2 regions of the Streptomyces polygonati genome follow, and region 1 is predicted to be linked to the other one. Evidence: riboswitches for the same ligand, from Rfam matches in the RefSeq annotation. Region 1 holds a riboswitch; the other holds the start of a gene.
What was found. Region 1 has a riboswitch for thiamine pyrophosphate ahead of ACFO3J_RS03855 (thiamine ABC transporter substrate-binding protein). Riboswitches for the same ligand answer to the same signal wherever they lie in the genome.
Positions count from the first base shown of each region.

Region 2: another riboswitch for thiamine pyrophosphate. It lies ahead of thiO (glycine oxidase ThiO); the one in region 1 lies ahead of ACFO3J_RS03855 (thiamine ABC transporter substrate-binding protein).

Region 1 covers NZ_JBHSBB010000005.1:64,462-75,052, reverse strand. The annotation lists gene ACFO3J_RS03865 (hypothetical protein) at 1-372, opposite strand, end outside; gene rlmN (23S rRNA (adenine(2503)-C(2))-methyltransferase RlmN) at 611-1,717, shown strand; TPP riboswitch at 1,748-1,860, shown strand; gene ACFO3J_RS03855 (thiamine ABC transporter substrate-binding protein) at 1,852-2,958, shown strand; gene ACFO3J_RS03850 (ABC transporter permease) at 3,090-4,706, shown strand; gene ACFO3J_RS03845 (ABC transporter ATP-binding protein) at 4,800-5,834, shown strand; gene ACFO3J_RS03840 (LOG family protein) at 5,884-6,972, opposite strand; gene ACFO3J_RS03835 (hypothetical protein) at 7,209-8,330, opposite strand; gene ACFO3J_RS03830 (ABC transporter ATP-binding protein) at 8,386-9,108, opposite strand; gene ACFO3J_RS03825 (gamma-aminobutyraldehyde dehydrogenase) at 9,401-10,591, shown strand, end outside.
Region 2 covers NZ_JBHSBB010000003.1:98,762-109,352, reverse strand. The annotation lists gene ACFO3J_RS02475 (terpene synthase family protein) at 1-43, shown strand, start outside; gene ACFO3J_RS02470 (hypothetical protein) at 82-1,194, opposite strand; gene metF (methylenetetrahydrofolate reductase [NAD(P)H]) at 1,221-2,141, opposite strand; gene thiE (thiamine phosphate synthase) at 2,733-3,380, opposite strand; gene ACFO3J_RS02455 (Rv2175c family DNA-binding protein) at 3,435-3,809, opposite strand; gene ACFO3J_RS02450 (NAD(P)/FAD-dependent oxidoreductase) at 3,902-5,119, opposite strand; TPP riboswitch at 5,373-5,460, shown strand; gene thiO (glycine oxidase ThiO) at 5,468-6,673, shown strand; gene thiS (sulfur carrier protein ThiS) at 6,670-6,876, shown strand; gene ACFO3J_RS02435 (thiazole synthase) at 6,880-7,677, shown strand; gene pknB (Stk1 family PASTA domain-containing Ser/Thr kinase) at 7,829-9,775, shown strand; gene ACFO3J_RS02425 (sulfite oxidase-like oxidoreductase) at 9,832-10,446, opposite strand.

The sequences.
Region 1 (10,591 bases):
TCCTACGAGATAGGTGGAGATTCCGACGAGCAGTGAAACGGCGAATCCGATGGAGCCGACAGGGCTGGCTAGGTTGCTCGCAAAAACCCCCGCGACGGCCGCTGCGGTATAAGAGGCGATATCCAGCAGGTGCTTTACTGGGGGCACGGGTCTTTGTATGTGACCTCGGCGGCCAAGCTGATATGCTTCGCGGACATAGCTGGAGGTGATGATAGCTGGCCCGTTCCCGACATGATAGCTGACCTCAAGTCTGTTTGCCTCAGTGGAGATATCTATTCCGAACTCTTTGAGGCATATCTCTAGTTCCATCCGCGCGTCTGGTGGAAGCGCTCCGCTTCCTGGTACTTCGATGATCCGATCGTCAGATGCCACATGGCCATGCTAGCGATCCATTCTCTGCGGGTGTGGGAATCGTTGACAGTTGGGCCGGTTCCTCGGACGGAGGACGAAAGATCCGGCTGTCCGATCACAGAGATCTCTCACACGGCAAGCCGGGCCGTCTCTGGGCCGTCAAGCGACGGCCCAGAGACGGCCACGGACGACCGGAGACGACCGTCACCCTGCTGTCCGGACTGGCCATGGCGCCGGGTCTGAGACACTGGGAGGCATCATGCCTGTGCCCGGAGAACTCACTTTCGCTGTGCCGCGCGGAGCCAAGAAGCCGCCGCGGCACCTTGCCGACCTTTCGCCCGCGGAGCGGAAGGAGGCGGTGGCCGAGCTCGGGGAGAAGCCGTTCCGGGCCAAGCAGCTGTCGCAGCACTACTTCGCGCGGTACGCCGACGACCCGGCGGCGTGGACGGACATACCGGCCGCGTCGCGGGGGAAGCTCGCCGAGGGGCTGCTGCCGGAGCTGATGACCGTGGTCCGGCACGCGTCGTGCGACGACGGCGACACCCGCAAGACGCTGTGGCGGCTGTTCGACGGGACGCTCGTCGAGTCGGTGCTGATGCGCTATCCGGACCGGGTGACGATGTGCATCTCCTCGCAGGCCGGCTGCGGAATGAACTGCCCGTTCTGCGCCACCGGCCAGGCGGGCTTGGACCGCAATCTGTCCACCGCGGAGATCGTGCACCAGATCGTGGCCGGCATGCGCTCGCTGCGGGACGGCGAGGTGCCCGGAGGCGCGGCCCGGCTGTCGAACATCGTCTTCATGGGGATGGGCGAACCGCTGGCCAACTACAACCGCGTGGTCGGCGCCATCCGCCGGCTCACCGACCCCGAGCCCGACGGCCTCGGTCTGTCGCAGCGCGGCATCACCGTGTCCACCGTCGGACTGGTCCCCGCCATGAACCGGTTCGCCGACGAAGGCTTCAAGTGCCGCCTGGCGGTGTCGCTGCACGCCCCCGACGACGAACTGCGCGACACCCTCGTCCCGGTCAACACCCGCTGGAAGGTCCGCGAGGTGCTGGACGCCGCCTGGCGCTACGCCGATCTGTCCGGCCGCCGTATCTCCATCGAGTACGCGCTGATCCGCGACATCAACGACCAGGCGTGGCGGGCCGACCGGCTCGGCCGGCTGCTCAAGAACCACCGGGTGCACGTCAATCTGATCCCGCTCAACCCCACCCCCGGCTCCCGGTGGACGGCCTCCCGGCCGCAGGACGAGCGGGCGTTCGTCGCCGCCCTCGAAGCGCACGGCGTGCCCGTGACCGTACGGGACACCCGCGGCCAGGAGATCGACGGCGCTTGCGGCCAGCTCGCGGCATCCGAACGCTGACCTGCTGCTACCGTGCATTCATACAAATGAACATTCCGACAGGGGAGCGCCTGAGACGGCGCTGAGAGTGCGGCCCCCGAGGCCGCAGACCCTCGTTACCTGATCCGGGTCATACCGGCGTAGGGAGTCACCACATGAAGACCGTCCGTCGGCGTGCCGTCAGCGCGCTCGTCCTCGCCACCGCGGGAGTCACCGCCCTGGCCGCGTGCGGCAGCGGTTCCGGGTCCGGCGCCGCGAGCGACAGCGCGAAAGCCGGGCCTGCCTCCAAGACTGTCACCCTGGTCAGCCACGACTCCTTCGCCGCGTCCAAGCCGGTGCTGGCCGAGTTCACCAAGGAGACCGGCTACACCGTCAAGGTGCTGCGCGGCGGTGACGCGGGCGCGGCCGTCAACCAGGCGATCCTCACCAAGGACCACCCGCGCGGTGACGTCTTCTTCGGTGTCGACAACACGCTGCTCTCCCGGGCGCTCGACAACGGCCTGTTCGACCCGTACACCGCCAAGGACCTCGGGCAGATCCCCTCCGACGTCCAACTCGACGCGGCCCGGCACCGCGTCACCCCCATCGACTCCGGCGATGTCTGCGTCAACTACGACCGCGCCTACTTCACCGCGCACAAGCTCAGCCCGCCGCGGACCTTCGCCGACCTGGTCAAGCCGCAGTACAAGAACCTGCTGGTCACCGAGAACGTCAGCACCTCCTCGCCCGGCCTGGCGTTCATGCTGGGCAGCGCCGCCACCTACGGCGACGACGGCTGGCAGGCGTACTGGAAGCAGCTCAAGAACAACGGCGTCCAGGTGGTCGACAGCTGGGAGCAGGCGTACGACCAGAGCTTCTCCGGCTCGGGCGCCGGCAAGAAGGCCAAGGGTGACCGGCCGCTGGTCGTCTCCTACGCCTCCAGCCCGCCCGCCGAAGTGGTCGGCGTCAGCCCCGAGCCCGCGCAGTCCCCGGTCGGCGTGTCCACCGGCACCTGCTTCCGGCAGATCGAGTTCGCCGGGCTGCTGCACGGCGCGAAGAACACCGCGGGCGGCAAGGCGCTGATCGACTTCATGATCGGCAAGACCTTCCAGGAGGACATGCCGCTCCAGATGTACGTGGACCCGGTGCGCGAGGGGGCCACCGAACCCGCGGTGTTCGTCAAGTACGGCGCCCGGATCGACCACCCGACCACGCTGGCCCCCGACAAGATCGCGGCCAAGCGGGACGACTGGGTCAAGGCATGGACCTCGATCGTCCTGTGACCGCACCGGCGGCGGGGGAGTCCCTGCCCGGAAAGCCCCCGGCCGCCGATCCCGGTCCCGCCGCCGACCCCGTCACCGACCCCGCCGGGGCGCCCCACGCCGGTCGCGGCACCGCGATCCGGCTCGCCCTGATGACCCCGCCGCTCGCCTTCTTCGCGGTCTTCTTCGCCTACCCCGTCGCCTCCATCGTGGGCCGCGGCCTGCACCAGGGGGGCCGCTGGCGGCTCGGCCCGATCGGGGACGTGCTCGGCGACGCCTCCGTCCGGCACGTGCTGTGGTTCACCTGTTGGCAGGCGGCCGCCTCCACCGCGCTGACGCTGGCCCTCGCGCTGCCCGGCGCGTACGTCTTCGCCCGGCTGGAATTCCCCGGCAAGCGGCTGCTGCGGGCGGTCGTCACCGTGCCCTTCGTGCTGCCGACGGTGGTGGCCGGCACCGCCTTCCTGGCGCTGCTGGGCCGGGGCGGCTTCACCGACGATCTGCTCGGCTTCCGGCTGGACACCAGTGTGTGGGCGATCCTCGTCGCGCATGTCTTCTTCAACTACGCGGTGGTCGTGCGCACCGTCGGCGGGCTGTGGGCGCAACTCGACCCCCGGCAGGAGGAAGCCGCCCGGATGCTCGGCGCCGGGCGGTTCGCGGCCTGGCGGCGGGTGACGCTGCCCGCGCTCGGACCGTCGGTGGCCGCCGCCGCGCTGATGGTGTTCCTGTTCACCTTCACCTCCTTCGGCGTGATCCAGATCCTCGGCGGACCCACGTACTCCACCCTCGAAGTCGAGATCTACCGGCAGACCGCGGAACTCCTCGACCTGCCCACCGCCGCCGTGCTGACCCTGCTCCAACTCGCCGCCGTCGCCGGCATCCTGGCCGTGCACGCCTGGACGGTACGGCGCCGCGAGGCGACCTTGCGGCTGGTCGACGCGGCCCGCACCGCGCACCGGCCGCGCGGCGGTGAACGGGTCCTGCTGGCCACTGTGCTCGGCGTCGTCGCGCTGCTGATCCTGCTGCCGCTCGGCGTACTCGTCGCCCGCTCGCTGGACGGCCCCGGCGGCTACGGCTTCACCTACTACCGGGCCCTGGCCTCCTCCGACGCCAGCGGCGGCACCTTCCTGGTCGCCCCGCTGGAGACGGTGTGGAACTCGCTGCGGTACGCGGCCGTCGCCACCGTCGTGGCGCTGCTGATCGGCGGGCTGGCCGCGGCGGCGCTGGTCCGTGGCGCCGGGCGGCTGGTCCGCGGCTTCGACGCGCTGCTGATGCTGCCGCTGGGCACCTCCGCCGTCACCGTGGGCTTCGGCTTCCTGATCACCCTGGACAAGCCGCCGCTGGACCTGCGGGACTCCTGGCTGCTGGTGCCGCTCGCGCAGGCACTGGTCGGGGTGCCGTTCGTGATCCGGGTCATGCTGCCGGTGCTGCGAGCCGTCGACCACCGGCTGCGGGAGGCCGCGGCGGTGCTGGGCGCGTCGCCGGCCCGGGTCTGGCGCGAGGTCGAACTGCCCTTCGTCGGGCGGGCGCTGGGCATCGCCGCCGGGTTCGCCTTCGCGGTCTCGCTCGGCGAGTTCGGCGCGACGGTCTTCATCGCCCGCCCCGACAGCCCCACCCTCCCGGTCGCCGTCGCCCGCCTGCTCGGCCGGGCCGGCGCCGCCAACTACGGGCAGGCGATGGCCCTGAGCACCATCTTGATGCTGGTGTGCGCCGCCTCGCTGCTGATCCTGGAGAACCTCAGGACCGGCGCCGACTCCTCCGGGGAGTTCTAGATGACAGCCCAGCCGGCCCAGCCGGAAAAGCCCCGGCTCCAGCCCCCGCCCGGTCCGCGGCCTCAAGCCGCCACCGCGCCCCATACCGGGCCGCTGCTGCGCCTGGAGGCGGCGACCGTACGATTCGGCGCGCGCGCCGCCCTCGACGCGCTGGACCTGGAGGTCGCCGCGCACGAGATCGTCTGCGTGCTCGGCCCCAGCGGCAGCGGCAAGTCCACCCTGCTGCGGGCCGTGGCCGGCCTCCAGCGGCTCGACGCCGGGCGGGTGCTGCTCGACGGCGCCGACCAGCGGACGGTGCCCGCGCACAAACGCGGGGTGGGCCTGATGTTCCAGGACCACCAGCTCTTCCCGCAGCGCGACGTCGGCGGCAATGTCGCCTTCGGACCGCGCATGCACAAGGTGGCGCGCGGGCCGCGCGACCGCCGGGTGGCCGAACTCCTCGACCTGGTGGGCCTGCCCGGCGCCGCCCGGCGCGCCGTCGCCACCCTGTCCGGCGGCGAGCAGCAGCGCGTCGCGCTGGCCAGGGCGCTGGCCCCCGAGCCCCGGCTGCTGATGCTCGACGAACCGCTCGGCCAGCTCGACCGCTCGCTGCGCGAACGGCTCGTGGTCGAACTGCGGCAGCTCTTCGGCCGGTTGGGCACCACCGTGCTGGCCGTCACCCACGACCAGGGGGAGGCGTTCGCGCTCGCCGACCGCGTCGTGGTGATGCGGGACGGCCGGATCGCCCAGTCCGGCACGCCGCTGGAGGTCTGGCTGCGCCCGGCCTCGGAGTTCGTCGCCCGCTTCCTCGGCTTCGACAACATCACCGCGGCCACCGTCGACGGCGGGACCGCCACCACCACGTGGGGTGAACTGCCCGTCCCCGACGGCACCCCGCGAGGTCCCGGCCTGCTGCTGGTACGGCCCACCGGAGTACGGCTGGGGCCGCCGGACAGCGGTCTGGCCTGCGAGGTGCTCGCCCGCACCTTCCGCGGCGGGCATGTCGCGGTGACGCTGCGGCCCGAGCGCGGGCCGGCGCTGGAGGCCGAGTGCGGACTGCGGGACGCCCCGGCACCGGGGGACCGGGTCGGCGCGGTCTTCGCCGCCGAGGACATCGTCGTACTGGACGGGACCGCCGCCGGCCGATGAGGCACCGGGGATCGGTTCGACCGGCGCCGGCCGGTGGCCCGTCAGCGGGTCAGGCCGCGTCCAGCCGGTCCAGCGCGGCCGGTACGTCGGCCACGCTGTCGACCAGCGCGATCCGGCGGGCCATCGGCCGGCCGTCGGCCAGCGCCTCCAGCAGCGGCCACACCGGCAGGTGGGTGGTCCAGTGGTCCCGGTCGACCAGCACCATCGGGGCCGGCCTGCCCCGCGACTCGTAGTAGTTCGGCGTCGCCGCGTCGAAGACCTCCTGCACCGTGCCGGCCGCCCCCGGCAGGAAGACGACACCCCCGGTGCAGCGGGACAGCAGGCCGTCCTCCCGGGTGGCGTTCGCGAAGAACTTCGCGATGCGGCCGGCGAAGGGGTTCGGCGGCTCGTGGCCGTAGAACCAGGTCGGCAGGCCGTACGAGACGCCGCCGTCCGGCCAGCGCTCCCGTACGGCGAAGGCGGCCGACGCCCAGTCGGTCACGGACGGGCGGAAGGAGGGCTCGCCGGCCAGCACGGTCAGGGCCTTGCCCAGCATCAGATCGTCGAACGGCGCCGCGTACGCGCCGAAGTTGGCGGCCTCCATGGCGCCGGGGCCGCCGCCGGTCGCCACGGTCAGCCCCTTGCGGGTCAGGGCGCGGCCGAGGCGGGCGGTCCCCGCGTAGGACTCGGTGCCGCGTTCCATGGCGTGGCCGCCCATCACGCCCACGACGCGCCGGCCGAGCAGCTCCTCGTCGAGGGCGTCGCCCACCGCGTCGTCATGGATGGAGCGCAGCATCGAGGCGAGTATGTCGCCGTCGGCGGCGGTCCGCTGGAACCAACCGTAGGTCCGGGCGTCCGCGGTGGCCGGGTAACCGCCGTCGTCCAGACCGCCGTAGAGCTCCTCGGGCGTGTAGAGCGTGGCCCGGTACGGGTCGAAGGGCTGCTCGGGCACGGGCGGGAAGACCAGGGCTCCGTTGGCCCGCACATGGGCGAGGGCCTGCGGCTCCATCGGGCAGCCCAGGAACACCGCCTGCGAGGTCTCGGCCACCAGCAGCGCGAAGGTGCGGTCCCTCAGGTCCACCGCCTGCACGCGGTAACCCGCGAACGTCCCGGTGACGGCGACATGGTCGAACTCCGTCAGCGTCTCGATCTCCCGCACGGTGCCTTGCGCGGGCCGTCTGACCCCGGGGCCGGTCCCGGCCGGCGGTTCCTGCGCCGGTGCGGGCGGCGGGGGTTCGCTGCCGTGCTTGTCGCCCGGCGGGGGCGTCGGCGGTACGTCGGGGGAAGGCGTCTCTGCGGGCACGTCCAGCACGATAGCCGTCCGGGCGGTGCGGGTGGGGTCCGCGGTGCCGTCGCCACGCGTTCGGGTGTGCGGCAGTCCGGCGCGGCGGGGTGTCAGGACGGTGTGGGGATGGAGGAGAGGAAGGCGACCAGGAGGGTGAGGGGGAGCAGGGCGCTCAGGACGAGGGTGGTGCGCAAGGCCAGGGCGGCGCGCACGAGGGTCGGGGAGGCGGCCACGTCGCGCAGGGCGGTGGCGGCGTCGGCGCGGGTGCTTTTGGCCCGGCGCAGGGCGAGGGAGGAGGTGGCCAGGAGGCAGAAGGCGATCAGGCCGGTGGCGAAGAGGGTGACGGGGCCGATGGGGTGGCCGGCGGTGTGCTGGAAGACCTGGACGGCCAGGGCGGCGGCCCCCGTCGCGGAGAGCAGGCCCAGCGGGCGGCCGATCGCCCGGGACTCGTGCTGCAGGGCGCGCCCCGCGAGCAGCCGCAGCGCCCCCGGCCGGAAGGAGGCGAGCAGCCGGCCGCAGGCATGGACCAGGCCGGGACCGGCCAGCATCAGGCCTGCGGTGGCGAGCACCCAGCCGCCGACCGCGCCGGGCGGGATCGCGCCGAGGCCGCTGGGCAGCGGGAGCGCGTTCCCCTTGGGCGCGGTGACCTCGACGGCCAGCCCGATCGCGGTGAGCGCCACCCCCCAGGGCAGGCCCCGGGGCGAGTTCTGCGCGGGAGCGGATTCGGGCCGCAGCCGGGCCGCGGTGGCCGCCGCGGCGGTGGCCGGGACCAGCGCGAGCAGGGTGACCGCCCCGGCCAGCGGCAGCGTCTTGCCCGCGGCCAGCAGCCCCGGGCCGACGCCGTCGAACGGCACACCGGTCACGTCCCCGCGCAGCTGGAGGAACGCCAGCAGCGCGACGACGCTGCCGACCGCGCAGACCAGCGCGGCAGTCGCGGCGGCCAGCAGCACGACGCCGATCCGGCCGAGCCCGGCCGCCGCCAGCTCAGCACCGGGCCAGTCGGCGGGCTGCGACCGCCCCACCGCCACCGCGAGCTGCGCGGTCACCGCCACCGGCAGCGCGCACCAGCCGAGTCGTACGACCGCGTCGTACGCGCCGTGCTCGGGGTTCGCCAGCGCCCAGGCGAGCGAGGACAGCAGCAGCAGCCCCGTACCGGCCGAGGCGACCACCACCAGGGCCCAGCGTGCCAGCGCGGCCGGGCGGCTGCCGCGCAGCACCCGCAGGCTCAGCACCCGGGCACCGCGTTTCCCAGGGCGCGGGGCGGGCGCGGCGCCGCCGTGCGGCCGCTCATACCCGGGCCGGTGCGGTGAGTTCGCGGTCGTGCGGGCGCGTCGCGGTGTCCGGGCGCCCGTCCGCGAGGGTGATGGTGCGGTCGGCGTACCGCCCGAGCTCCGGGTCGGTGGTGGCGAGCACCACGGTGATGCCGTGCGAGCGGGCCGCGCTGGTCAGGGTGCGCAGCAGCAGATCGCGGTCCGCGCGGTGCAGCGGGGCGGTCGGCTCGTCGGCGAAGACCACGTCCGGGCCGGTGACCAGCGCCCGGGCCACCGCGATGCGCTGGCGCTGGGAGTGCGGGAGGTCGGCGGGCCGGCGGCGGGCGACGGAGCCGATGTCGAGCCGCTCCAGCCACTCCTGGGCCACCGCCCTGGACTCCCGGTGGCTGTCGCCGCGCATCAGCAGGGGCAGCGCCGCGTTCTCCCACGCGCTCAGTTCGGGCACCAGCTGGTCACCCGGGCCGATCCAGCCGAAGCGGTCGCGCCGCAGCGCTTCGCGCGCCCCCTCCGACAGGGTGTGCACGGGCGCGCTGTTGAACCACACCTCGCCCTCCTCGGGGACCAGCCGCCCGGACAGGCAGTGCAGCAGGGTGGACTTGCCGGAGCCGCGATGCCCCGCCACCGTGAGGATCTCGCCGGCCCGGACGTTGATCGAGACGCCGAGCAGGGCCGGCTCGCCCCGGTAGGAGTGCCGCAGGGCGCGGGCCCAGAGCACGTCGTTGTCGGGCGGGGTCCCCATGCCGTTCCTCCGCGGGTCGTTCCCTCGGCCGTCCGACAGGGGCGCCGAACGCCACTGCGTCAAACGAGCCGCGGGATGGGCGGTCACTCCCGGCACCGTATTCACGCCGCCGGAGCGGCGGGCGGCAGGCGCGGCGGCCGGGTCCTCCGGATGGAGGGCACCCCGTCCGGCCGCGGCCGGCCCGCCTCGCCGGTGCCCGGCCGTTGTCCACAGGCAAACTTCTCGCCGACCCCCATCGTGCTTAAGCTGGATGGTGTCTCAGTAATTGGACAACCATCAGGGAGCGAGCGCCGTGACCGAACTCCGTACTCTGCGCAACTACATCGACGGAGAATTCCGCGACGCCGCCGACGGAGGGACCACCGAGGTGGTCAACCCGGTGACCGGGGAGCCGTACGCCCGGGCGCCGCTGTCCCGGCAGGCCGATGTCGACGCGGCGATGAGCGCGGCGGCGGCCGCCTTCCCCGGCTGGCGGGACAGCACGCCCGCCGAGCGGCAGCGGGCGCTGCTGAGGATCGCGGACGCGGTGGAGGCACGGGCCGGCGAGCTGATCGCCGTGGAGAGCGAGAACACCGGCAAGCCGCTCGCGCTGACCGCGAGCGAGGAGATCCCGCCGATGGTGGACCAGATCCGCTTCTTCGCCGGCGCCGCCCGGATGCTGGAGGGGCGCGCGGCCGGCGAGTACATGGAGGGCATGACCTCCATCGTGCGGCGCGAGCCGGTCGGGGTCTGCGCGCAGGTCGCGCCCTGGAACTACCCGATGATGATGGCGGTGTGGAAGTTCGCGCCCGCCCTCGCGGCCGGCAACACGGTGGTGTTCAAGCCGTCCGACACCACCCCGGCCTCCGCCGTGCTGCTCGCCGAGATCCTCGGCGCGGTCCTGCCCAAGGGCGTCTTCAACCTCGTCTGCGGAGACCGTGACACCGGCCGGCTGATGGTGGAGCACCCGGTGCCGGCCATGGCGTCCATCACCGGTTCGGTGCGGGCCGGCATCGAGGTCGCCGGGTCCGCCGCCAAGAACCTCAAGCGGGTGCACCTGGAGCTGGGCGGCAAGGCGCCGGTCGTCGTCTTCGACGACCTGGACAGCGAAGCCATCGCCAAGGCCGCCGAGGACATCGCGCTGGCCGGCTTCTTCAACGCCGGCCAGGACTGCACGGCCGCCACCCGTGTCCTGGTCCAGGAGTCGATCCACGACGAGTTCACCGCCGCGCTGACCAAGGCCGCCGCCGGGACCAGGACCGGCCTGCCCGACGAGGAGGACGTCCTCTACGGCCCGCTCAACAACGCCGCCCAGCTCGCCCAGGTCAGCGGCTTCATCGAGCGGCTGCCCGGGCACGCCAGGATCCAGACCGGCGGCCACCGGGTCGGCGAGCGCGGCTACTTCTACGCGCCCACCGTGGTCTCCGGGCTCCGGCAGGACGACGAGATCATCCAGCGCGAGGTGTTCGGACCGGTCATCACCGTGCAGTCCTTCACCGACGAG
Region 2 (10,591 bases), on a different contig from region 1:
CTCGGCGGCGCGGCTGCCCTCGCTGCTGGCGGCCGGAAGGTGAGGGCAGCCCGCTGAGCCGGGCTCAGTAGTCGGTCTCACTCAGTAGCGGTAGGGGTCGTACGGATCCGGGTACTCGGCGGGGTCGGCGGCGTACTGCGACTGGGGCTGGGACTGAGGCAGCGGCGGGGAAGGGGGCTGCGGCTCGAAGGGCGAGTGGTGCTGCTGCTGCGGGATGTACGGCTGCGCCTGCGGGTCGTAGCCGTATCCCGTGGCCGCGTACGGGTCGGCCGGCTGCTGGCCCTGGTACGGGGGCTCCGGATGCTGCGGGTGCGGCTGCGGCGTCCAGTCCCCGGTCCCGGTGGCCTGGGCGCCGTACGCGTCGTAGCCGTCATAGCTGCTGTAGCCGTCGTAAGGGGTGTAGCCGTCGTAGGAGGCCGCGGCGGGCTGCTGCTCCTGGTAGCCGCCGCCCTGGTCGTAGCCGTAACCGGGGCCGCTCTGACCGGCCTGGTCGTCCTGGCTGTGCTGGCTGTGCTGGCCGTCGTGGGCGGCGCCCCAGCCGGAGTGCTGGTCGTAGCCGCCCTGGTAGCCCCCGTCGTAGCCGGCGCCGGCCGCGGCAGGCTGGGGCTGGCCGCTCCAACTCCCGTAGCCCTGGGTGCCGTAGCCCTGGTAGGCATCACCCGCGTACGGGTCCGGCGGGTAGTCGGGGCGGCCGCCGTAGAGCGGGTATTCGCCGCTGTCGTCGTGCATCGGGACGGGCTGGAAGACGGACGGGTCGTCGGCGTCGTCCGCGTCCCCGCCGAACGCGCGCTGGGCGGCGAGCACATCGGCGCCCTCGTCCGGGGCCGCGGCGGCCGGGTGGCCCTCCGGTCCGTCCGGCTCGTCCGCCTCGACCGGGGTGACCTCCAGGACGGGTTCGGCATCGCGCGAACCGCCCCTGCGGCGGCGGCTGGAGCCGGGCCGGCCGCCCAGCGCCCAGCCGGTGGAGAAACCCCGCTTGTAGGACAGAGTGACGAAGGACTGGCCGGCGCCGAAGGCGAGCGCCCCCAGGATGATGACGATCACGTCCCGCAGCGCGACCCCGCCGACCACGCCGAGGAATCCCACGAAGGCGAGCAGCCGCCAGCGCAGCCGGGCCTTGTACTGCAGCAGGACCTCGCCGAGCAGCCACAGCGCGACGATGCCGAACGCGATGTAGAGCACCGAGTAGCCCATGTGCCCACTTCCTCACCTAGGGGGTGTCACGCCGCCCGCTGGTGCAGCCCGAGGTTCTCGTAGATCTCCAGCGAGGCGGTGGAGTGGTTAAGAGTAATGAAGTGGAGCCCGGGAATGTCCTCGGCCAGGAGTCGCCGGCACATCTCGGTGGTGAACTCGATGCCGATCGCCCGGACCGCGGCCGGGTCGTCCGCCACGGCGAGCAGGCGTTCCGCCAGGTCGGGCGGGAAGGGGGCGTTGCCGAGCTGGGCGAAGCGTTCGATCTGCTTGACGTTGGTCACCGGCATCACCTCCGGGATGATCGGGATGGTGCCGCCCGCCGCGTCCACCCGGTCGCGCAGCCGCAGATAGGCGTCGGCGTCGAAGAACATCTGGGTGATGGCGAAGTCGGCGCCGGCCCGGCATTTGTCGATGAAGTGCCGGGTGTCGGTGGCCGGGTCGGTGGACCGCGGGTGCATCTCGGTGAAGGCGGCCACCCCCACGCAGAAGTCGCCCGACTCCTTGATCAGCCGGACCAGATCGGCCGCGTAGCTGAGGCCCTCCGGGTGCGGGATCCAGTCGGCCAGCGGGTCGCCGGGCGGGTCGCCCCGCACGGCGAGGATGTTGCGGATTCCGGCGTCCGCGTACTGGCCGATGATGTTGCGCAGCTCGGCCACGGAGTGGTTCACCGCGGTGAGGTGGGCGCAGGGGGTCAGTGTGGTGTCCGAGACGATCCGGTCGGTCGCGCGGACGGTGCCGTCCCGGGAGGAGCCGCCGGCGCCGTACGTCACCGAGACGAAGGTCGGGCCGACCGCCTCGATCCTGCGGATCGCGTTCCACAGCGTCCGCTCCCCCTTGGGGGTCCGCGGCGCGGCGAACTCGAAGGAGTACGAGCGCTCGCCGCGGGCGAGCAGCTCACGGATGGTGATCGCTCGATCGGTGCGGGTGGAAGAAGTCCCCAGGGCCATGCCCCCAGGCTATCGGGGTCCACCCCCGGCCCGCGCCCTCGCGAACCGACCCGATGGGCCAGCCGCTGTCGTCGCCGCACCTCCGGCCGGTGGCCGGTCGCCCGCGCAGTTCCCCGCGCCCCAACCGGGGCACAAAACCCGAACCATCCAGCACCGGCCGCCCCACAGGGCCGCGAGGAACTGCGCGACCAGCCACAACGAAGCCGCAGACCACCACCGGCCCAAAGGGGCAGCCCCCGCCCCCGCCGGACCACCCGCCGGTGGCCGATCGCCCGCGCAGTTCCCCGCGCCCCAACCGGGGCACAAAACCCGAACCATCCAGCACCGGCCGCCCCACAGGGCCGCGAGGAACTGCGCGACCAGCCACAACGAAGCCGCAGACCACCACCGGCCCAAAGGGGCAGCCCCCGCCGTCGCCGGACCACCCGCCGGTGGCCGGTCGCCCGCGCAGTTCCCCGCGCCCCAACCGGGGCACAAAACCCGAACCATCCAGCACCGGCCGCCCCACAGGGCCGCGAGGAACTGCGCGACCAGGCACGACGAAGCCGCAGACCGCAGCCGGCTCGAAGGGGCAGCCCCCGTCGTAGTGGGTCAGGCCGCCCGGAGGGCCGCGCTCAGGGCGGCTGCTGCTGCCGCCGGGTCCGGGGCGTCGGTGATGGCGCGGACCACGACGATGCGGCGGGCGCCGGCGGCCAGCACCTCGTGGATGTTGTCGAGGTCGATACCGCCGATGGCGAACCAGGGGCGGGCGGGGGCCAGCGCGGCGGCGTAGCGGACCAGGTCGAGGCCGGGGGCCGGGCGGCCCGGCTTCGTGGGGGTGGGCCAGACGGGGCCGGTGCAGAAATAGTCCGCGCCGGGCTGGACGGCGGCGGCCCGGACCTCCGCCTCGCTGTGGCAGGAGCGGCCGATCAGCACCTCGTCGCCGAGCAGAGCGCGCGCCGCCGGCACCGGGAGGTCGCCCTGGCCGAGGTGGAGCACGTCCGCGCCGGCCGCGTGCGCCACGTCCGCCCGGTCGTTGACCGCGAGCAGCCGGCCGTGCCGGCGGCACGCCTCCGCGAGCACGGCCAGCGCCTCCAGCTCCGCGCGGGCCTCGATGCCCTTGTCGCGGAGCTGGATGACGTCCACCCCACCGCCGAGCGCCGTGTCGGCGAAGGCCGCGAGGTCGCCGCGCCCGGTGCGGGCGTCGGTGCACAGATACAGCCGGGCGTCCGCCAGCTGCCGGCGTGCGGCGGTGGTCATCTCATCCCCCAGGGGCCCGCCCCGGCGGGGCGGGCCCCTGGGCGCGGATCGCGGCTACACGGCGAGCGCCTGCGCGCGACGCTTCACCTCGGTCCCGCGATTCTCCCGCAGCGCCTGGGCGGGGGTGCCGGGCAGGGTCGGGTCGGGGGTGAAGAGCCACTCCAGCGCCTCTTCGTCCGAGAACCCGTCGTCCTTCAGGACGGTCAGCGTGCCGGACAGGCCCTTGATGATCTTCCCCTCACCGAGGAAGTCAGCGGGCACCATCAGCACCCTGTTCTCACCGCGGCGGACCGCGAGGAGTTGTCCTTCCTTGATCATCGGCCGGATCCGGGTCACTTCGAGACCGAGACGCTCGGCGACCTCCGGCAGGGTGAGCCACGAGGGGACGAGAGCGTCAATGTGTGCGTCAACAGACGAGAAAACTGTCACGGGACAAGCCTGCCACCTGCCACCGACAAGCGCTGCGGCACGACGCCGACCGGGGTACGGACGGAGGTACGGACCCGCCTCCGCCGACCGGGCTACGCGGCCGGCCGGCGGACCACCGAGGTGAGCGGCAGCGAGGGGTCTGCCGCCAGCAGCGGGTCCAGCGCCGCCGACCGGGTGATCAGCTTGCGGGCCTGGGTCATGTCCCGGGGCCTGCCCACCGCCAGCAGCGCCACCAGCTGCTCGCCGCGCAGCCACAGCACCGACCAGGCGGGACCGGCCGGATCGCCGCGCGTGACCATCGTGTCGCCGTCGGTGTGGTGGCCCGCGTACTGCACGAACCGCCCGAACTGCTCGGACCAGAAGTACGGCACCGGGTCGTAGCGCTCGTCGCCGCCGTTGACGTTGGCGGCGGCGGTGCGCGGGCCCTGCATCGCGTTGTCCCAGTGGTGGACCAGCAGCCGCCGGCCGTAGCGGGCGGAGGGGAAGGAGGCGCAGTCGCCGACCGCGTAGACGCCGTCCGCGGTCGTACGCAGCCGGTCGTCGGCGAGGACCGCGCCGTCCTCGCCGAGCGCGACGTCGGAGCCGGCCAGCCAGCGGCTGGCGGGCCGGGCGCCGATGCCGACCACGACGGCCTCGGCGGGCAGCCGGCCGCCGTCGGCCAGCAGGACGCTGCCCGGTTCCAGCGCGGCGACGGCCGTACCGGTGCGCAGCTCCACGCCGGCCTCCTCGTACCACCCGCGCATGTGGTCGGTGACGGACGCGGGCAGCACACCGGCCAGCGGTCGCGGCGCCGCCTCCACCACGGTCACCTCGCAGCCGGCCTGCCGCGCCGCGGTCGCGAACTCGGCGCCGATCCAGCCGGCGCCCACCACCACGAGCCGCTGCCGCGCCTCCAGCACCGGGCGCAGCGCGAGGGCGTCGTCCAGGGTCCGCAGCGGGTACACCCCGGCCAGCCCCTGGGTCCCGGGCAGTTCGACCGCGTAGGCGCCGGTGGCCAGCACCAGGCGGTCGTACGGCACGGGTCCCTGGTCGGTGACGAGCTCCCGGGCGCCGGCCCGCAGCTCCCCGGCGCGCACACCGAGCCGCAACTCCACGTCCAGGGCGCCGAAGTCGATGTCGAACCGTACGTCCACGGGGCCCGCCCCGCTGTCCCCGAGCAGCACCGCCTTCGACAACGGCGGCCGGTCGTACGGCGGATACGGTTCGTCCCCGAGCAGCGTGATCCCGCCCCGCCACCCCTGCCCGCGCAGCTCCACCGCGGTCTGCACTCCGGCCGTCCCGGCCCCGACGATCACCACGTTCTCGCTCACGCGCTCACCGTATGCCTCCGGGCCCGCCGATTCCGCGGAGTCCGCGGCTTCCCGTGGGGGGTGGGGTGCGCTGCCCCGCCCGTGCTCCCCGGGAGGTCCGATCACGTGCCCCCGCCGATGGTGGCGCGGCGCCGCGAGAAGGTTGTTCGCCGGCAACGGGGTGGCACGGGCGGGCGGGTGGGAAAAACCGGCCCCCGCGCCGCCGGGCGCGGGTACACCCGGCGCACCCGCGGGGATAGGGTGCCGGGAGAAGCGCGGGAGCCCGGACGTACCGGGCTGAGAGGGCGGCTGGTCGGCCGCCGACCGTAAGAACCTGATCCGGGTCATGCCGGCGAAGGGAGACGCACGATGCCCACCCACGCGAACACCCCCGCGAAGGCCCGCGCGAACACGCCCGCCAACGGAGCCCGAGGCCACGACGTGCTGGTGGTCGGCGGCGGCCTCATCGGGCTGGTCACGGCCTGGCGGGCCGCCCAGCGCGGGCTGGCGACCGCCGTCGCCGACCCGCGGCCCGGCGGCGGAGCCGCCCACGTGGCGGCCGGGATGCTGGCCGCCGTCACGGAACTGCAGTACGGCGAGCAGACCCTGCTCGACCTGAATCTCGCCTCGGCCGCCCGCTACCCCGACTTCGTCGCCGAACTCACCGAGCTGACCGGCCTCGGCACCGGTTACCGCCCCTGCGGCACCCTCGCCGTCGCGCTGGACGCCGACGACCGCGCCGATCTCCGCGATCTGCACGCCTTCCACGCCTCGCTGGGCCTGGAGTCGCAGTGGCTCAACGGCCGGGACTGCCGCCGCCTCGAACCGCTGCTCGCGCCGGGCGTGCGCGGTGGTCTGCGGGTGGACGGCGACCACCAGGTCGACCCGCGCCGGCTGGCCGCCGCGCTGCTGCGGGCCGCCGAACTGGCGGGCGTGAGCTTCCTGCGGTCCGCGGTGGCCCGTATCTCGCGGGCCGGCGACCGGGTGACGGGCGCCCTGCTGGCGGACGGCACCGAGGTCGCCGCCGACCGCACGGTGCTGGCCGCCGGCAGCGAGAGCGGGCGGATCGCGGGGCTGCCGGAGGAGGCGCTGCCGCCGGTCCGGCCGGTCAAGGGCCAGATCCTGCGGCTGCGGGTGCCGGCCGCGCACGCGCCGTTCCTGTCCCGCACGGTACGGGCGGTGGTAAGGGGCAGCCATGTCTATCTCGTGCCCCGCGAGAACGGCGAACTCGTCCTCGGCGCGACCAGCGAGGAGTCCGGCTGGGACACCACGGTCACCGCCGGCGGCGTCTACGAACTCCTGCGGGACGCCCACGAGCTGGTGCCCGGCATCACCGAACTCCCGCTCACCGAGACCCAGGCCGGCCTGCGCCCCGGCTCCCCCGACAACGCCCCGCTGCTCGGCGCCACCGCGCTGGACGGCCTGCTGCTGGCCACCGGGCACCACCGCAACGGCGTGCTGCTCACCCCGGTCACCGGCGACGTCATGGCCGAGGTGCTGGCCTCCGGCGAAGTCCCGGACTACGCGCGGCCCTTCACCGCCGCCCGGTTCACCCGTCAGGAGCAGCCGGCATGACGATCACGGTGCTGCTCAACGGCGAGCGGCGTGAGCTGACCGCGCCCTCCTCGCTGGCCGCCCTGGTGGCCACCTTGACCGCCGCGCACTCCGGGGTGGCGGCCGCGCTGAACGAGACGGTGGTGCCGCGCACGGACTGGGCGGCCACCGCGCTGGCCGACGGCGACCGGATCGAGATCCTGACCGCCGTGCAGGGGGGCTGAGCCATGACCGTTCCCGACCCGCTGCGGATCGGCGACGCCGTGTTCGGCTCCCGGCTGATCATGGGCACCGGCGGCGCGCCCAGCCTGGAGGTGCTGGAGCAGGCGCTGCTGGCGTCCGGCACCGAACTGACCACGGTCGCGATGCGGCGCCTCGACCCGGCCACCAAGGGGTCGGTGCTGTCGGTGCTGACCCGGCTCGGCATCCGGGCGCTGCCGAACACCGCGGGCTGCTTCACCGCGGGGGAGGCCGTACTGACCGCGCGGCTGGCCCGCGAGGCGCTCGGCACGGACTGGGTGAAGCTGGAGGTGATCGCCGACGAGCGCACCTTGCTGCCCGACCCGGTGGAACTCCTCGACGCGGCCGAGACGCTGGTGGACGACGGCTTCACGGTGCTCCCCTACACCAGCGACGATCCGGTGCTGGCGCGCAAGCTGGAGGACATCGGCTGCGCCGCGATCATGCCGCTCGGCTCCCCCATCGGCTCCGGGCTCGGCATCCGCAATCCGCACAACTTCCGGCTCATCATCGAGCGGGCCGGTGTCCCCGTCATCCTCGACGCGGGCGCCGGGACGGCCTCGGACGCCGCCCAGGCGATGGAACTCGGCTGCGCCGCCGTCATGCTGGCCTCGGCGGTCACCCGCGCCCAGCGCCCGGAGCTGATGGCCCACGCCATGCGCCACGCGGTGCGGGCGGGCCGCCTGGCCCACCGGGCGGGCCGCATCCCGCTCCGCCACCACGCGCTGGCCTCCACCCCGGCCGACGGCGCCGCCTTCCTCGACCCCGAACGTCCCGCCTTCTGAGAGATCGACCGGATCGACCCGGTAAGGAAGGCTTTGCCGAAGTTGGCCGGGGTTGGCCGGGTTACGAAATGATTCCGGATCGCCACGGACTGGACCCAGTGCCCTTACGGGCCTCAGGGATTCGGCGGGCGGGCTCGTAGAATCGGGCTTCGTGGACACCACCGTGCATGACCCCCTCGTCGGCCGGCTGCTCGACGGGCGCTACCGGGTCGAGGCCCGGATCGCGGTCGGCGGGATGGCCACGGTCTACCGGGCCGTGGACACCCGCCTGGACAGGGTGCTCGCGCTGAAGGTGATGCACCCCGGGCTCGCGGCGGACACCGGCTTCGTGGAGCGGTTCATCCGGGAGGCGAAGGCGGTCGCACGGCTGGACCACGCGAATGTGGTCGGGGTCTACGACCAGGGCACGGACGGCACCTACGTCTATCTGGCCATGGAGTACGTGGCCGGCTGCACCCTGCGCGACGTGCTGCGCGAGCGCGGCGCGCTCCAGCCCCGCGCGGCCCTGGACATCCTGGAACCGGTGCTGGCCGCGCTCGGCGCCGCGCACCGGGCGCAGCTGATCCACCGGGACATGAAGCCCGAGAACGTGCTGATAGGCGATGACGGACGGGTGAAGGTCGCCGACTTCGGCCTGGTCCGCGCGGTGGACACCCAGACCAGCTCGACCGGGGCCGGCTCGCTGCTGGGCACCGTCTCGTATCTGGCGCCGGAGCAGATCGAGTACGGCGTCGTCGACCAGCGCACCGATGTGTACGCGTGCGGGGTGGTGCTCTACGAGACGCTGACCGGGCGCAAGCCGCGCAGCGGCGGCACGCCGGCCCAGGTGATCTTCCAGCAGCTGAGCGAGGCGATGCCGGCGCCGTCCGCCGTCGTGCCCGGGCTGGCGCCGGCCCTGGACCGGCTGGTGGCCCGGGCGACCGCCCGCGATCCGCTGGACCGGCCCGTCGACGCGGTGGAACTGCTCGCCGAGGTGCGGGCGGCCCGCGCCGCGCTGACCGCGGAGCAGCTGGACGACCGGCCGGCCGGCGTCGTGCCCGCCGCGGTGGCCGCGACCGGTTCCGAGGAGCCGACCAGCGTCGTACCGCTGCCGCCCGTCACCGACCGGGCGGCGGACCACGCGGGCGACCGGCTGAACCGTACGAGCCGGCTGGTCATGCCCCCGCTGCCGCCGCTGGAGCCGGCGGACCCGCCCGGAGCCGGCCGCGGGCCGGGCAGGCGGCGGGGCGGCCGCCGGGGGCCGATCGCGGTGGTGCTGGTGCTGCTCGCGCTGCTCGGGGCGGGCGCGGGCGTGTGGTACATCGTCGACGGCCAGTTCACCACCGTCCCCGCGGTGCTCTCGCTGCCCCAGGGCCAGGCCCGCCAGAAGCTGTCGTCGGCGGGGCTGGACAGCAGGGTGGAGCAGGACTTCTCGCTGACCGTGCCGCGCGGCAGTGTGATCGGCACCGACCCGGCTCCGGGCGGGCGCGTCCGGGACCACGCCACGGTGACGCTGACCGTCTCCAAGGGCCCGCAGCAGGTGCGGGTGCCGGCGCTCAAGGGCCGGACGCTGGCCGCCGCCCGGCAGGAACTCACCCGTGCCGGGCTGGCCCCCGGCACCGTGACCAGGGCGTTCAGCGATGCGGTGCCGCAGGGCCAGGTGATCTCCACCGATCCGGCCGGCGGCGGCGACCGCGCCCCCGGCACCCCGGTGGCGATCACCGTCTCGCGCGGCGCGGCCATCGAGGTGCCGGACGTGATCGGGGACTCGGTGTCCGACGCCCAGCAGGAGCTGGAGCAGGCCGGCGTGAAGGTGGCGCTCGCCCAGGACGAGGTGTTCTCCGACGAGGCGGACGCGGGCTCGGTGGCGCGGGTGTCCCCGTCGGGCGAGGTCGGCGCGGGCGACACGGTGACGATCACGGTCTCCAAGGGCCAGCAGACCTTCGAGGTGCCCGAGGTGACCGGCAAGAGCCAGGATGACGCCGAGCGGATCCTCAAGGCGGCCGGATTCGACACGCGGGTGATCAACCTCTTCTTCGGCGACACCGTCTTCAGCCAGTCCCCGGACGGCGGCGGCCAGGCACCGAAGGGCGCCACCATCACGCTCTGGGTGCGCTGAGCGCCGGGCCCCGCCCGGTGCCGGGCCGGGCGTGGCCGGCGACCGGGCGCGGACCGCTACAGCTCCGGGCCGTCCCCGGGCTGCTCCTGGTAGGAGTACCGCTGCTCGCGCCATGCCTCGCCGACGTTGTGGTAGCCGCGCTCCTCCCAGAAGCCGCGGCGGTCGGCCGTCATGTACTCGACGCCGCGGACCCATTTGGGGCCCTTCCAGGCGTAGAGCCGGGGGACGATCAGCCGGACCGGGAAGCCGTGTTCGGCGGTGAGCGGCTCGCCGCCCTTGTGGGTGGCGAAGACGGACTTGTCGTCGAGGAAGTCCTCGATCCGCAGATTGGCGGAGAAGCCGTACTCCGCCCACACCATCACATGCGTGACGTCGTCGGCGGGCGGGGCGAGTTTGGCCAGTGTCGAGGCGGCCACGCCGCCCCATTCCACGCCGAGCATGGAGAACTTGGTGACGCAGTGGAAGTCGGCGATCACCGTGGCGTAGGGCAGCCCGGAGAATCCCTCGTGGTTCCAGCAGGTCTTGTCCCCGTCGGCGGTCGCACCGAAGACCCGGAACTCCCAGCGTTCGGGCCTGAAGCGCGGCACCGGCCCGTAGTGGGTCACCGGCCAGCCCCGCTGGAGGCGCTGCCCCGGAGGGAGTCCTCCCTCACGGCGCGGCGGTGAACCCATGCGCCCCATGGTGACAGACGAACCGGGTGCTTCTGACCGGGCCCGTCCCATTCGGCACGACTTGCGGACGGCGCCGGTCCGTGCGGTGCGCCCGCGCTTACTGGATCGCGCCGACCCGTGATGCGAGGATGCGGGGGCGAACCCA